DNA from 4 places in the Paenibacillus sp. FSL H7-0357 genome. Region 1 is predicted to be linked to each of the others. Evidence: riboswitches for the same ligand, from Rfam matches in the RefSeq annotation. Region 1 holds a riboswitch; each other region holds the start of a gene.

What was found. A riboswitch is a leader RNA that binds a small molecule or an ion and turns the genes downstream of it on or off. The one in region 1 is predicted to bind cobalamin.
Region 2: another riboswitch for cobalamin. It lies ahead of H70357_RS09430 (energy-coupling factor ABC transporter permease); the one in region 1 lies ahead of H70357_RS34175 (S-layer homology domain-containing protein).
Region 3: another riboswitch for cobalamin. It lies ahead of metE (5-methyltetrahydropteroyltriglutamate--homocysteine S-methyltransferase); the one in region 1 lies ahead of H70357_RS34175 (S-layer homology domain-containing protein).
Region 4: another riboswitch for cobalamin. It lies ahead of H70357_RS02245 (anaerobic ribonucleoside triphosphate reductase); the one in region 1 lies ahead of H70357_RS34175 (S-layer homology domain-containing protein).

What each region holds. Positions count from the first base shown of each region.
Region 1 covers NZ_CP009241.1:1,085,084-1,088,824, forward strand. Annotated here, with positions in the region: gene H70357_RS04820 (GAP1-N2 domain-containing protein) at 1-641, shown strand, start outside; cobalamin riboswitch at 1,099-1,298, shown strand; gene H70357_RS34175 (S-layer homology domain-containing protein) at 1,563-3,741, shown strand, end outside.
Region 2 covers NZ_CP009241.1:2,162,703-2,166,443, forward strand. Annotated here, with positions in the region: gene H70357_RS09415 (alpha-N-arabinofuranosidase) at 1-47, shown strand, start outside; gene H70357_RS09420 (DUF6171 family protein) at 61-336, shown strand; gene H70357_RS09425 (ArsR/SmtB family transcription factor) at 540-1,517, opposite strand; cobalamin riboswitch at 1,681-1,869, shown strand; gene H70357_RS09430 (energy-coupling factor ABC transporter permease) at 2,133-2,897, shown strand; gene H70357_RS09435 (energy-coupling factor ABC transporter substrate-binding protein) at 2,897-3,193, shown strand; gene cbiQ (cobalt ECF transporter T component CbiQ) at 3,177-3,741, shown strand, end outside.
Region 3 covers NZ_CP009241.1:5,517,104-5,520,844, reverse strand. Annotated here, with positions in the region: gene H70357_RS24410 (DedA family protein) at 1-373, shown strand, start outside; gene H70357_RS24405 (undecaprenyl-diphosphate phosphatase) at 447-1,307, shown strand; cobalamin riboswitch at 1,594-1,804, shown strand; gene metE (5-methyltetrahydropteroyltriglutamate--homocysteine S-methyltransferase) at 1,968-3,741, shown strand, end outside.
Region 4 covers NZ_CP009241.1:507,742-511,482, reverse strand. Annotated here, with positions in the region: gene H70357_RS37005 (DUF3888 domain-containing protein) at 1-190, shown strand, start outside; tRNA gene H70357_RS02255 (tRNA-Thr) at 429-500, opposite strand; gene H70357_RS02250 (MTH1187 family thiamine-binding protein) at 582-890, opposite strand; cobalamin riboswitch at 1,323-1,554, shown strand; gene H70357_RS02245 (anaerobic ribonucleoside triphosphate reductase) at 1,891-3,741, shown strand, end outside.

The DNA.
Region 1 (3,741 bases):
CCGCCTTTACTCCGGCGGAGATCAGTGTAGCAGCCTCCGGTGGGGATCCGGAGGTTTACAAGGTCACGGCGACGTCGAGCCGATGCCTCGCTCCGTCGCCGGATGCGGGAGCCGCCGGCTTGAACGGCGGCAGTGGAACGGCAACGCCGGATGCGTCAGCCGGAGCAGAAGCCGGCGCGACAGGGAACGCGGATGCCGGAACGGAAGTCGACGCGACGGGGACCGCGAACGCCGGAACAGAAGTCGGCGCGACAGGGAACGCGAACGCTGGAGCAGAAGCCGGCGCGACGGGTAACGCGAACGCCGGAACAGAAGTCGACGCGACGGGTAACGCGAACGCCGGAACAGAAGTCGGCGCGACAGGGAACGCGGACACCGGAACGGAAGCCGGTGCGTCCCCGGCTGTGTCATCCGCGCCTTCGCCGGGCGTGACCGGGGGGGCTTCGTACCAAGTCACTGTGGATCTGGAACCGGGGGCTAAGCTGGCCGAGGGCAACATGATCATCGCGGGCGATTACAAGCTGACTCTGCAGTCGGATCCAGCACTTACGGCAGCCCCTACACCGAGTGCCCAGCCTACTGCAACTGCGACTGCAACGCCTTCGGATGATGGCGGAACAGCAACCGATGCTGCTGAGTAAAGCGATATAAATAGACAAAAATCCTGAACCGCATGTTTTGCCCGGAAAGAGCAGGGTAGATGCGCATTCAGGATTTTTTTCTTTACACTGAGCCCCGGTGTTGGTTATTGCGGATCATACCCAGTAAAGGGGAAATTTCCCTCTAATGTGGACTATAGATTGAGAATAAGTTGTATAAGACGAAATATTACCGCTAAATTATCCGGTTGAGCCAGATGAGGCGTTTTGCGAAATAATAGCGGGTGTAAATCCGCCTAATCCTTATTAATGTGGGAGTAGCTAAAACTTAGCGGGCATTTTTTCCGCTACTAATGATGAACTGCGTGCAGACAGGTTGGGAGCAACGAAGAGTGTGTTTGATGCTTACGAAAAGGGATCAGCCGACAACGGGCGGCATTGGACAGCTTTTCTATAGACATACAAGGAAATAGTGGATATGATTATGAATATTAAAATTTGATAGTCTAGTGAAAAGGGTGCAGATTCTATCCATAGAATTTGCTTAAAAGGGAAGGCCGGTGCAAGTCCGGCGCGGTCCCGCCACTGTAAATGCGGAGCGACTCTTAAGGGTGCCACTGTCCTGTGAAGCAAGGACGGGAAGGCGGAGGGAAGCGGTGAAGCATAAGCCAGGAGACCTGCCTTTTTCTTGAACGTTTCTATTCTTCGTGGGGTAAGAATGCGGAACATTACAAATGGATGTGGTGGCGGAGCTTGAGCACCGCCGTGCTTCATTTGTATTCTTCCGAGGCCGCCCTTAACAGGGGCGGTTTTTTTGAGGGATGAGGATGAGGAATAAGCCGGTTGCTGTACGTGTTCCTTCTCTCTCGCAGAAACGGCCCCGTCCTTTTGAAAGGGACAGCACAGCCGTTTCTTCTTGTTGTCCGCTGCTTCAACTATTTTATTCACGGAAAGAGGTTAACGATGAAGACTCTTCTCTCTGCCAAGTCCTTTATGCTTGGCCTGGCTTTATTGCTGGTTATTTCGATTCTGGGCACAGCGCTTGTTCCTTCAGGACAAGTGTTTGCCGGGGCGGTCTCCGCTACCGCGTCCGGGGGAACGGAAAGTGTTACGGCTGCTGTATATGCAGCAGACGAATCTGGCGCAGAGCCGGCTGCGGCTGCATTAACAGCGAAGCAGCAGATTACCGTTGCCGGAGCGACCTATGCGGCTGCCGAGTATATGCTCAGCAGCGGTGTGACGTCAGAATGGCAGGCGGTTGGCCTCGCACAGGCGGGCTACAAAGTACCGGAAAGTTATGTCCGGCTGCTGGAGCAAAAAGTTCGGACGGCCAGCGGCAGCTTTGCCGCAGTCACTGATTATGCACGGATTGTGCTCGCGGTACAAGCCGTGGGGGCTGATCCGGCGAACTTTGCCGGAAACGGCTCTGAACCGGGTTTTAATCTGGTTGAGCGTATCTATAACAGTGACAAAATGAGCGGCCAGACGCTGAACAATCCGGTCTATGCGCTGCTGGCACTGGATTCCGGCAATTATACCATTGGGGCGGATGCCAAATGGAGCAAAGCGGCGCTGCTGAGCGAGATCCTGTCCAAGCAAAATGCGGACGGCGGGTTCGCCTTGACTTCCGGGGCGAGCGAGCCGGATATGACGGCGATGGCTTTGACGGCTCTTGCTGCGCATAAGAGTGATCCTCTGGTTGCAACTGCCGGGCAAAAAGCAGTAGCCTGGCTGTCCGCTGCGCAGGACAGCAACGGCGGCTTTGGAGGCAGCAGCGAAAGCGCGGCACAGGTCATTATCGGCCTTGCCTCCTTCGGGGTAGACCCGGAAGGAGCAGAATTTACCAAGGGTGAAGCAGACCTGATAAGCAGACTGCTCAGCTTCAGCGTAGAGGGCGGCGGGTTTGCCCATAATCAGGGCGGAAATGTAAATGCATTTGCTACAGAGCAGGGGCTGCAGGCGCTGGTGGCCTACACCCTGTACAGCGGGGGCGGAAACGGCAAGCTGTATGACTTCACTAAGCCTGCGGTTCCGAATCCGTTAGTGTATGTGCCCCTTGTAATTGAAGGGCCGCAGAACACGCTGGGAGAAGGGATGGCATACGCAGGCAATGTCCTCGAGGTGCTGGAGAAAGTGGCAGCCCAGAAGGGCCTTCCGATTAAGAATGAATCGGGCAGCTATGTAACGGGAATCGGCGGTATCCAAGCCGGAATCTACGGCGGCTGGGATGGCTGGAAATACGCTGTATCCCGGGATGGGGCATGGATTGATCCCGATGTAGGAATGAAGGACTTTAAACTTAAGGAAGCTGACAGGGTCCTCGTTTATTATGCGGGCAATGATACGCAGCTGGTGAATTCGCTGACGCTGTCCGCGTCGCAGCCAGGTGAGGAGGAGCCTTTCTCAGTTACGGTTACCCAGATAAAATGGGTATGGGACAACGCCACAAATATTTCGAGTCCTGTAACCTCAAGTGCATCTGGTGTGGAGGTGGCGGTCGGAGACCGGAAGGCAACAACCGGTGAAGACGGCAAAGCGGTCTTTGCCGAAGGTGTTCCGGCAGGAGACTATACGCTAACCGTAACCGGCTATGTTACGGACAATGCACCAACTATCGCTAAATATTCGCAAGCTGTAAAGGTAATCTCCAAGAATGTACCAGTCCACCTGTCGGTTGAAGGACCTGAGGGGCCGGTCGCTGAGGGAGCGCTGCAAGCATCCAACGCGCTGGCGGCATTGAAGAAGCTTACGGCATCCGGAAATATTCCGCTGGAGATTACGGAGTCCTCCTATGGCAGCTATGTGTCGGGCATTAATGGGATTAAGAACGGAACCCATGACGGCTATTGGAACTTCCTGGTGTCGCGCGGCGGGAAATGGATCTACCCAAGCGAAGGCATGGGTGATTTCAAACTGCAGGCGCAGGACAAGGTGCTTGTCTATTTTGCCGGTGCCAACACGAAGGTAGTAAATTCCGTTGCAGTATCTCCACCGCAGCCAAAACCGGGAGAAACGTTTAAAGTGACCGTTACCGGGGTGGAGTGGGTATGGAATAACACGACATTTGCTTCCGAACCGGTTGTTTCACCGGCAGCCGGAGTGAAGGTAACCATTGGCGGTAAAACAGTCACTACGGACAGCC
Region 2 (3,741 bases), 1.1 Mb from region 1:
TGCCTCCGATGTCGGTGACCGTGCTGGAAATTACCCCGAAGGCTTAAGGGAGCATCCGTTATGAGCACTTTATCAACCTGCAAGGGCTGCCGGGAAGAGTATAAGGTGACGGATGCCCAGATTGCCCGGATTCTGGCTTCATCAATGTTCACCCCGGACAACACCGCTTCAGATGAAGTATACAGGGAGCGGGTTGCCCTTTGCTCAGCTTGTCCGAAGCTCCAGGATGGCGTAACATGCACAGCCTGCGGCTGTATCATTCCGGTAGTGGCCAAGCTGAAGGAGCGCGGCTGCCCGTTGCCGGGCGGCGGTTTGTGGAGTCCGGTCACGGAGTAGCGTTCCGCCAAGCCGTTGGAGAGCCTTTGTCACAGAGGAAGCATCATCGGCTGTGAATACCGGAAAGAACCCCGTGGAGTCCCAGGCATACTGAAATTTTAAACGCCCTCATCACTCGTGGATACAATACCGCGAGGGATGGGGGCGTTTATGTGAGAAGAGAAGAATATATGTGCGGACTTTACAGTGAAGGCGTCGCTTGGCTAGGAATCTGTCCCATTCCCATTGTCAGTACCTGCTGCTGCATCCCTTTTATCCGCGTCAGCACCATTGAATCCATCGGTATAGAACAGCTCTACGACCAGATCCTCGTTGTAATTGCCGAAGCCTTTGCCGAATAAGGTGAGCCCGCCGATATGTTCGGCATCCTCTTCCACCGAGAGCCTGAAGGTCCACTGCTTGTTGCGGATTGCAACCTGCTCCAGCGTAATGTCTGAGAGTTTTAAGCCGTCCATATAGGTTCCTTTTGGGGTAATGCGCAGCTGCTTGAGCAGGCCGTATTGATTGGTGTACGCCGGCCACCAGGCAGGGGTATATTTCCCCGGGCTGTCTCCGTAATCGCCTGGGCTAGTCCAATACCCGAGCTTCTGGCCATTTAGCGTGAACGCAATATCCGAAGGCCAATTATTATTGGTTGACGGTGCTTCGGAGGCAATCTCCATCGTAATGATGAGCTCCTCCGGCTGCTGGCTGGACAACAGGAAGTTGGGTATTTTGTATTCGACATAACCTTTGCCAAACCAGAGAATTCCGGCATTCATCCGCTCCATATCCCAGAAATAACGGGGATCGTCGAAGCTGCCGATGATATGCTCGGTAGTGGCCAGTCCGCAGGTTGGCTCTATCTCAAAGTCGGAATAATGTCCGACCGGTATTTCTTTCCGGTGACCCTTGCGCTCTGCTTTGGCCTGGAGTGGGAAGATAATCTCCACCCCTTCAGCGGCAAGAGAACAAATCTTCTGCAGTCCGCTTCGTCCGGGGGCCATATGGGTGCGGATCAGTCCGGCCGTTTCCAGCTTACGCACATGCATTGTCATAATGGCGCTGCTCAGCTTGACCGCTCCCGCCAATTCCTTTACGTTCATGGGCTGAACAGCAAGCAGCTGCAGCATTCGCAGACGTACAGCGCTTGAGAGCGCCTCGTACACCGGCAGGGAATCTTCGGTAAGATCAAGTTTCATTTTCTGGGTACGCCTCCGGATTCAAGTTATATAGTTAATAATTATATTACTTAAATGGCTTTCTTACAACCCGTAGGGTTCACCGGATGGTGTGCTGGAGAACTTTGCCGCTCCACTTTTATCACAGACACCACCCGGCGAAGTCCACTATAATTGACAGGATAAATTAGCGATAAGACAAGGTGCCCTTGTAACTACAAGGGGTAACAGGGAATCGGGTGCAAATCCCGAGCGGTCCCGCCACTGTAAGGAAGAGCTGAACTTCAGCATGTCACTCGGCAAACAGCCGGGGAAGACGAAGGAAGGCGTTATGATTCCGAGCCAGGAGACCTACCTTGTTTGCGCGCACCACGACTCTACGCGGATAGGAGCGGTGTACGAATTGGTTAAAGAGATGAAGGCATGCAGTTTTGGAGACGGTGGATTTTGAAGATTTGGTGCAGAGCAAGTGCCAGCTTCAGCTCTCCCACATTACAATTCTGCGAATTCTCCGCGCTGTTGCAGCGGGACCACCATCTCTTACATATCTGATGACGTACATAGCACTCCCACCCCCCGGGGCGGGAGTTTTTGATTTGATGCGGCACAAAATGACGAATCCATGGAGGGAAAAGGATGAACAAACGCAAGTTTTGGAGTTTTGCTGCACTTATTGCCGGATTTACCGTTTATTTTTTGCTGAATGAGCCGGGCACGGCTAACGCGATGCATATTATGGAGGGGTTTCTGCCGGTAGGCTGGGCCGTATTCTGGTGGGCGGCGTTTCTGCCGTTTTTTGCCCTTGGAGTCCTTAAGCTGAAGAAAATGACCAAGGACAACCCGGAGCTGAAGCTGCTGCTTGGGCTGGCGGGTGCATTTACCTTTGTATTGTCGGCACTCAAAATGCCTTCCGTAACCGGAAGCAGCTCCCATCCTACAGGAACGGGACTTGGTGCTGTAATGCTGGGGCCGCTGCCGATGAGCGTAATCGGGTCTGTTGTACTGCTGTTTCAGGCGCTGCTGCTGGCGCACGGGGGGATAACGACACTCGGTGCGAATGCATTTTCGATGGCGGTGGCCGGTCCTTTTGCCGGGTATGCGGTCTATAAGCTGCTGATGAAGGTGAATGGACGTGAAAAGCTGGCAGTCTTTATGGCGGCGGCAGTGGCTGATCTCATGACGTATGTGGTGACCTCGGTTCAGCTTGCAGTGGCTTTTCCGGCGGCAGACGGAGGTGTGCTGGCTTCTCTGATTAAGTTCGGCGGTATTTTTGCCGTGACGCAGATTCCGCTCGCCATCAGCGAGGGGCTGCTGACCGTGCTGCTCTGGAACTGGCTGAAATCCTACAGCCCGAATGAGCTGTCGCTGCTGAAACGGCAAACCAAGGGAGGAAGTCTGTGATGAGCAACAAGTGGAAAAATGGATTGATGCTGCTGGCGGTGATTTTGCTGGTGGTGCTGCCTCTGCTGCTGGTGAACGGGGAATTCGGCGGGGCTGACGATGCCGCAGAGGGTGTAATTACAGAGATTGATCCCGGTTATGAGCCCTGGTTCAAACCGCTGACCGAGCTGCCCGGCGAAACGGAAAGCATGCTGTTCGCGCTGCAGGCGGCGATCGGGGCCGGAGTGATTGGCTATTCCATCGGCCTGCTGAAAGGCAGACAGGACCGGCGCAAGCTTAATGATCAGAAGAATTGATGCGTTATCCTACAGCAATGCGCTGAGGCAGCTGCCCGCGATGTGGAAAAGCCTGTTCGCAGCAGTCATGTTCATCCTTTCCTATGCACTTCATCCGGTCTTGCAGCTTGTGATTGCGGGCTGGATGACCGTGTGGTGTGTCCTGTACGCCAAAATCCCGCTGCGCGCCTACGGCCTGCTGTTTGGTACGGCACTTTTGTTCTTTTGTCTGAGCCTGCCGGCCCTATTGCTTGAAATTGGCCTTCCAACTGCCGGTGAGGCGGTAATATCCTTGCAGCTCCCGGCTTTGACTCGTTCGCTATACATTACGGCGGAGGGGCTACACCGGGCAGGATTGCTGCTGGCGCGCGTGTTGGCCTGCCTGACCTGCTGCTTATTTATCATATTTACAACACCGTTCGGAGAATTGCTGCAGGTACTCCGCAGGCTGCGGATGCCGCAGATCGTACTGGAGCTCATGCTGATTATGTACCGTTTTCTGTTCCTGCTGAGCGATACAGCACATGGAATGATGCTGGCCCGGCGGCTGCGCGGCGGCAGAAGAGGAC
Region 3 (3,741 bases), 3.3 Mb from region 1:
GGGCGGACTGCTCCGGATCAGCGGAAAAGATATCCGCAAAGCGGATGCCTGGTTCGACAAATACGGCTACTGGACGGTATTATTCTGCCGGATGATTCCGCTGGTGCGGAGTCTGATCTCCATTCCTGCCGGAATGTCGGGGATGAAATTCGGATTATTCATGCTGTTTACGACGATCGGGACGCTCGGCTGGAATGTGCTGCTTATTCTGCTGGGTGCTGCGCTGGGAGAATCCTGGGAGGATATTGGCGTGTACATGGAAGCTTACTCGAGTGTCGTCTACGTATTGATTGCTGTGGGAGTTGTTGTGGGTGGTGTGCTCTATTTCCGCAAACGCCAGTCCGGTAGAAAACCGGTAGATACCACAGATTAATTAAATTCACAGGTTTCGCAGAACTATTTAAAGCCTCGCATAGGGTGAGGTCAACAAAAAGGAGGGGATCAATATGGAGCTGCTGACTATCATGAAAGCCATCATTCTGGGAATTGTAGAAGGATTAACTGAATTTGCTCCGGTATCCTCGACCGGCCATATGGTAATCGTGGATGATATGTGGCTGAAATCCCAGGAATTTCTCGGAAAATATGCGGCGAACACGTTCAAAGTAGTCATCCAGCTGGGTTCGATCCTGGCGGTAGTGATCATTTTCCGCAACCGGTTCATCGACCTGCTGGGTCTCAAGCGGTTTAGCCGCAAGGAGCTGACGGCGGTGCCGGAAGGACAACCTCCGGTGGAGACGGAAGGCCGGCTGAAGCTGGCGCAGGTCATTGTAGGACTTATCCCTGCAGGAATCCTCGGTTTTCTGTTCGAGGATTACATCGATGAGCATTTATTCTCGACGTCGACGGTGTTGATCGGTCTGGTCATTGGTGCAATATTCATGATTTTTGCCGACCGGTTCGCCCCCAAAAAAATCAAGACAGAGAGTGTTGACCAAATTACATATAGACAGGCGCTATCGGTAGGTTTGATCCAATGCTTGTCGCTCTGGCCCGGCTTTTCACGCTCCGGATCGACCATCTCAGGTGGTGTGCTGCTGGGTATGAGCCACCGTGCGGCTGCCGATTTTACCTTTATTATGGCGGTGCCGATTATGGCGGGTGCGAGTCTGATTTCACTGGTCAAGAACTGGCAGTATTTTACGATAGATGCCCTGCCGTTTTTTATTGCCGGGTTCATTAGTGCCTTCCTGTTCGCGCTGCTCTCTATGAAGTTTTTCCTGAAGCTGATCAACCGGATCAAGCTCATGCCGTTTGCGATTTACCGTCTCGTTCTTGCCGGGGTAGTCTACCTCGTCTGGTTCTAAAAGATAGGCTGAAACAGTCCGTTAACTGCTATCATTTATCGAAAAGGAACCGGGAGTACCTCCTTGCTAAGGACGGTGCAGCCGGTTCTTTTTGCTGTATACCAAACGTTCTGCCGAAGCTGCTTCTTGAAGAGAGGCTGTGAGGGAATGTGCGGCAGAATCGCCGCAAAATGAGCCTGCACGGCGCCAGCTATAGGGAATGTGTATAACGGGAATACCCATAAATCTGTTGCGGATAAGGTATCGGATTCAGTATGATGGCATCAGATTACGGGATGAATACAATTTGCAAATATCGGAGACAGGCGCCAGCCGGAGTATCAGAAAGGCCCGGAGGCTTAATAGGGAAATTCGGTGACAAGCCGATGCGGTCCCGCCACTGTAACGGAAGAGTTCATAGCAGCCCATGTCACTGGCCATCTCTACTTCGCCGGGAAGACTTGCTGATGGATGCCGACGCCGCTAGCCAGGAGACCTGCCTGTCTCAACAGCACTGCAGTACCTACGGAAGATAGGGAGGTGTTAAGACGTTACCCATTGGCAGCCCATGGGCGTCTTTCCCTGCGGACTGGTTAGGGGAAGACGCTCTTTATTATCGATACCGACTGAGATCATTAACTAAAGCTTAAGGCATTTACTATAGACAAGGGAGTGACTGTAATGACAAACAACATCAAGACGAGCAGCCTCGGTTATCCGAGAATCGGAAAGAACCGGGAGTGGAAAAAGACGCTGGAGGCTTACTGGAGCGGCAAAATCAATGAAGAAGCCTTCCGCGCGGAAATGGCCGGGATTCAGCTTCAGCACCTCAAGACACAGCAGCAGGCCGGGATCGCACTGATTCCTGTCAATGATTTCACCTTTTATGACCATGTGCTGGATACCGCTGCTATGTTTGGCATTGTTCCTCCGCGATATGCCTACGATGGCGGAGACATTCCGCTCGATCTGTACTTCGCCATGGCGCGCGGCAATTCGGCCGCCCCTGCCTGCGAGATGACCAAATGGTTCAATACGAATTACCATTATATCGTGCCGGAAATCGGCGGGCAGACTCCCCGCCTGATTGAGAACAAACCGCTCGCTGCCTACCGTTTCGCCAAAGAGCAGGCGGGTATTGAAGGCAAGCCGGTTATAGTCGGACTCTATACCTTCCTGAAGCTCTCCAAGGGGTTCGCTGCCGATCAAATTGCAGAGGTTGCTGCCCGTTTCCTGCCGGTGTATGTGCAGCTGCTGCAGGAGCTGCAGCAGGAAGGCGTGGCTTGGGTACAGATCGACGAACCGGCTATCGTAACCGGCTTAACCGCGGAAGAAGTTGAACTGCTGGGAACTATCTACAGAGAGATCGCTGCAGCAGTGCCCGGACTTCATGTCTTGCTGCAGACTTACTTTGAAGCCGCAGAGCCGCTGGAAGCGCTGCTGGAGTTGCCTGTGCAGGGTATCGGACTGGACTTTGTCCATGACGGCGGGGCTAATCTGGCCTCGATCCGGCGTCTGGGCTGGCCAGAGGACAAATGGCTGGGAGCGGGCATTATCGACGGGCGCAATATTTGGCGCTCCGATCTGGATGCCAAGCTTGAGCTGGTCCGTGCGCTGAAGTCCCATGTGCCGGACGAACGGCTGATCCTCCAGCCATCCTCCAGTCTGCTGCATGTGCCGGTAACTGTTCAAGGCGAGGACAAGTTAAAGCCTGCGGTACGGCAGGCGTTGGCCTTCGCCGATGAGAAGCTGGCGGAGCTGAGTCTGATTGCAGCAGCGGCGGGCGAGGATGGGCAGGTCTATGCCGCAGCGCTCGCTGAGAGCCGCGAGGCGCTGAAAGTGTTCCGCGCCCTGCCGGAACGCGGGCGCCAGGATGTGGCTGAGCAGGTGAGCAGCCTGGATAAGCTGCCGGACAGCCGCAGCTTGCCTTTCGCGGAACGCGTGAAGGTGCAGCAGCAGAAGTGGCAGCTGCCGCTGCTGCCGACAACGACGATCGGCAGCTTCCCGCAGACGCCTGAAGTGCGCCAGGCCCGGCTCAAATGGCGCAAGGGTGTCTGGAATCAGGAGCGCTATGACGGATTTATCCGCCAGCAAATTGCAGATGCGATTACTTTTCAAGAGGAGCTCGGGCTGGATGTGCTCGTGCACGGTGAATTTGAGCGGACGGATATGGTTGAATTCTTCGGCGAGAAGCTGGCAGGGTACCTCTTTACTAAAGGGGGCTGGGTCCAATCCTACGGTTCACGTTGTGTGAAGCCGCCGGTCATTTATGCCGATGTTGCGTTTACCGGCCCTATGACCGTGAAGGAAAGTCTGTACGCCCAGTCGCTCACCAGTCTTCCGGTAAAAGGGATGCTGACCGGTCCGGTGACCATTCTGAACTGGTCGTTTGTCCGTGATGATCTCAGCCGTGAAGAGGTGGCTAACCAGATCGCCCTTGCCCTGCGGTATGAGG
Region 4 (3,741 bases), 580 kb from region 1:
GATCCAAAATGCAGTAAACGGATATTTTGGCTCTCCACGGCAATACGGACTGTATGATGCAGAGATCATAAAAATCGAACGTGTACAAAAGGGCGGGTTCTTGTTCAACGTAACTGTCAAGGTCAAAACTTTTGTGGGTCCGCATACCAACACAAGGATCAAAGATAAAAATCAACCAGGTACCCACTGATCCAGAGCCTCTTGCTCTGGGCTGGTGGGATGAGGACCCGGTTAAGGTCGATTCTTTTATAGAGGAAGTGGGCGTTAAAGATCTTGAACTGTATCCCGTAAAGCAACTTATAGAAGAGAAAAAGAAAAAACTTGAGACTAAATAATCAGATGAACATAATTCCTTTAATCAGAAACTGCAACAAAAAAGCGCAGCCTCCGAAATCCGGAAAACCGCGCCATGATTGAGTTGTTAAGGATGCTGGTGAAGGGAATTGAACCCCCGGCCTACGCATTACGAGTGCGTTGCTCTACCCCTGAGCTACACCAGCTTAAAGCATTTTTTCTGTCAAACAAAAAATATTATACAACTTCCAGCCAAAAACGCAACATTTTTTTACAACATCTGGGCTTCAATTCTCCTCCAGCTTGCGTTCAACGGACTGCAGCTTGCTGCGGCTTGTAGACGGCTTGTCGCGGCGGTCATCAATCTTCAGCGACGTGGATACCCGCTGCGCCCCGGCAGCGAAAGGTGACTCATGCAGCGCTTCTACGGCAGCGAGAATCCGCGGGATCGGCCCTTCGATAATCGTCCCCATGGATGTAAGCTCATAAGTGATCCCTTCCACTCCCCTGAGCACACGCTGCATATCGGCCACATAGCTGCTAAGGCTAGTGCTGCCTGTGCCGATCGGAATTACGGTTACTTCGCCAATAGCCATCCTGAATCCCTCCTTAATATGCTGTAAAGCAAAACCCTTTATGGAAACTTCCTCGTGGTAACTCATTCCGGACTATAAACCTGAAACTCCTGATATATGTCTCCGGCCTGTTCTTATTGTAGCAACTCCGCCGCACACCCACAAATCGCCGTGAAGATTGTTGCTCCATTTAACACCCTCCGTAACCTTCGCCTCCCCATATTTCTCCGTTAGGCACTCCAGTGTCACGCTCACTATATTTATGGATTCTTTGTGGCATCTTTTAAGACAATTTATGACTTTATCCAGACACTTTTTGCACCCAACTTGTGGATTACCTGTGGACTAACTGTGGATCATTTGTGAGTAAAACCGCAGAACCCGCTCCCCGCGCGGAGTTTCAAAAAATGGTTTACAAACACAACATATTGGGTTATTTTTATCTAACGACAACAAAATATAGTGGAAACAGGTGTTTCGCTCTTTCATAGGGAGCTGAAGCTTAATAGGGAAACGCGGTGCAAATCCGCTGTGGTCCCGCCACTGTAACCGGATGCCTGCAGGCTCTCTGAAGCCCGCGAAGCAGCGTCTACCGGCAATAGCCACTGAGGGGCGGTAAAGCTCTCGGGAAGGCGCCGGAAGATTCACCGGAAGCCAGGAGACCTGCCTGTTTCGCCGACACCATCATTCATGCCTGCGAGGACCAGGTGAGGTGTCCGCAATGCGGCCTGCACAAGCAGACATAGCCTTCCCGTGTTTTAAGGAGCCAAGGCTGCCGATACCTGAAGGCGATAAACCGTTATCGCCCTCAGGTATCGGCTTCTGCGGAATATATAAGAACAGGACAGAGATTACCCCTGTCCCCTGCTTGTATGTTCATCAAGACAACCGGCAAATATCCTTGTAAGGATATTTCGTACGCATTCGGGCATTTTCCGCCTCCTCGGCGGGAGATGCTTTTTTACTGCTATCAGGAAGTATATACTTCGTTCTTACTATACCGAGGGGAGAGAGCTAGACAATGACGCTGCTGGAGAAACGGTACAACGGTGGACAAGCTGCACAGGAAGTTCTTTTGGAGGAAGTTATTCATTTGGGACGGGATATTATCGACAGCCGGGATTTGGATCTGCTGCGCGAGAATGCCAATTTGAACGGAGAAAGCTTCTCCGGCAAAATGAGCAAATTCGGCAGTGAATATTCCAAGTGGTATGCCCGCAACTTCACGATGCCGCCACAGCTCGTGCAGGCTATTCAGGATAATGTCGTGTATGTCCACGATCTGGATCAATACGCCATCGGAACGACCAACTGCATCTTCATCCCGTTTGAGCGCCTTCTCCGCGAAGGCTTCAATACCGGCAACGGCAGTGTCCGTCCTCCGAACTCGATTATGACCGCAATGTCGCTGGTGGCGATTATTTTCCAATCCCAGCAAAATGCCCAGTACGGCGGCGTATCCGCCAATAAACTGGATTACGATCTTGCCCCGTATGTGACCAAATCCTTCGCCAAGCTGTTCCGAAAGGGACTGGAATACTTTGAAGAAGGCCAAGCCGGTGATCACCTCGGCGAAATCACGATGAGCCGCAGCGATCTGGCGGAGCAGTACCCGCGCGCCTTCCGCTTTGCGCAGAAAGAGACCGAAAGCGAAACACTACAGGCAGCAGAGAGTATGATACATAATCTCAATACGATGTCCAGCCGTTCCGGCGGACAGATTCCTTTTACCAGCATCAACTATGGCACCTGCATCTCCCCCGAAGGCCAGCTTGTGATCAGCTCCCTGCTGACCGCTACCATGAACGGCCTCGGCAGCGGAGAAACACCGGTGTTTCCGATCCAAATCTTCAAATGCAAGCAAGGCGTCAACCAGCAGCAGGGCGATCCGAACTATGAGCTGTTCCTTAAAGCAGCCGAATGTTCCGCACGCAGACTGTATCCTAACTTTGCCAATCTGGATGCTCCGCTCAACATGCAGTACTATGATCCGGCTGACCCGGACACTGAATTTGCTACGATGGGCTGCCGCACCCGGGTACTGGGCGACCGTTTCGGACGCAATCACTGCTCCGGCAAAGGCAATCTGTCCTTCAACACCCTGAATCTGGTCCGTCTGGGCCTCGCTCACGGCACTGTGACAGGCCGCCGTCTTGCTCCCGACGAGGAAGGCTTCTACGACGACCTGAATCATTATATGGATATTGCACTGGAAGGCCTGCTGCACCGTTTCCGGATTCAGGCGGCCCAGAAAGCCAAAGCTTCCGATTTCATGATGCGCGAAGGCGTCTGGGAAGGCGGCGAACAGCTTGCTTCTGAGGACAGCGTAGGCGAGCTGCTGAAGCACGGCAGTCTGTCGCTCGGCTTCATCGGTATGGCGGAGTGCATGAAAGCCATGTACGGCAAACATCATGGTGAGGACATGGAAGTCCATGCCAAAGCGCTCGCCGTTGTCCGCCATATGCGCGAGTACTGCGACCGCAAGAGCGAAGAACTTGATCTTAACATCACGCTGTTTGCAACACCTGCCGAAGGCTTGTCCGGCAAATTCACCAAGGTGGACCACAAGGTGCTTGGCTCTATTCCCGGCGTAACCGACCGCGAATATTATACGAACTCCTTCCACATTCCAGTGTATTACGAGCTCAGTGCGGCCAAGAAGATTAGCCTTGAGGCCCCTTTCCATGAATACTGCAACGCCGGAGCCATTTCCTATGTGGAACTGAACGGCAATGCCCGCAGCAACCCGGCAGCTTTTGTCAAAATCATCCGCTACGCGCTGGAGCAGGAAATCAGCTATTTCAGCATTAACCACCCGATTGACCGCTGCTCCGGCTGCGGCTATGAAGGGGTTATCGGCACGAACTGCCCT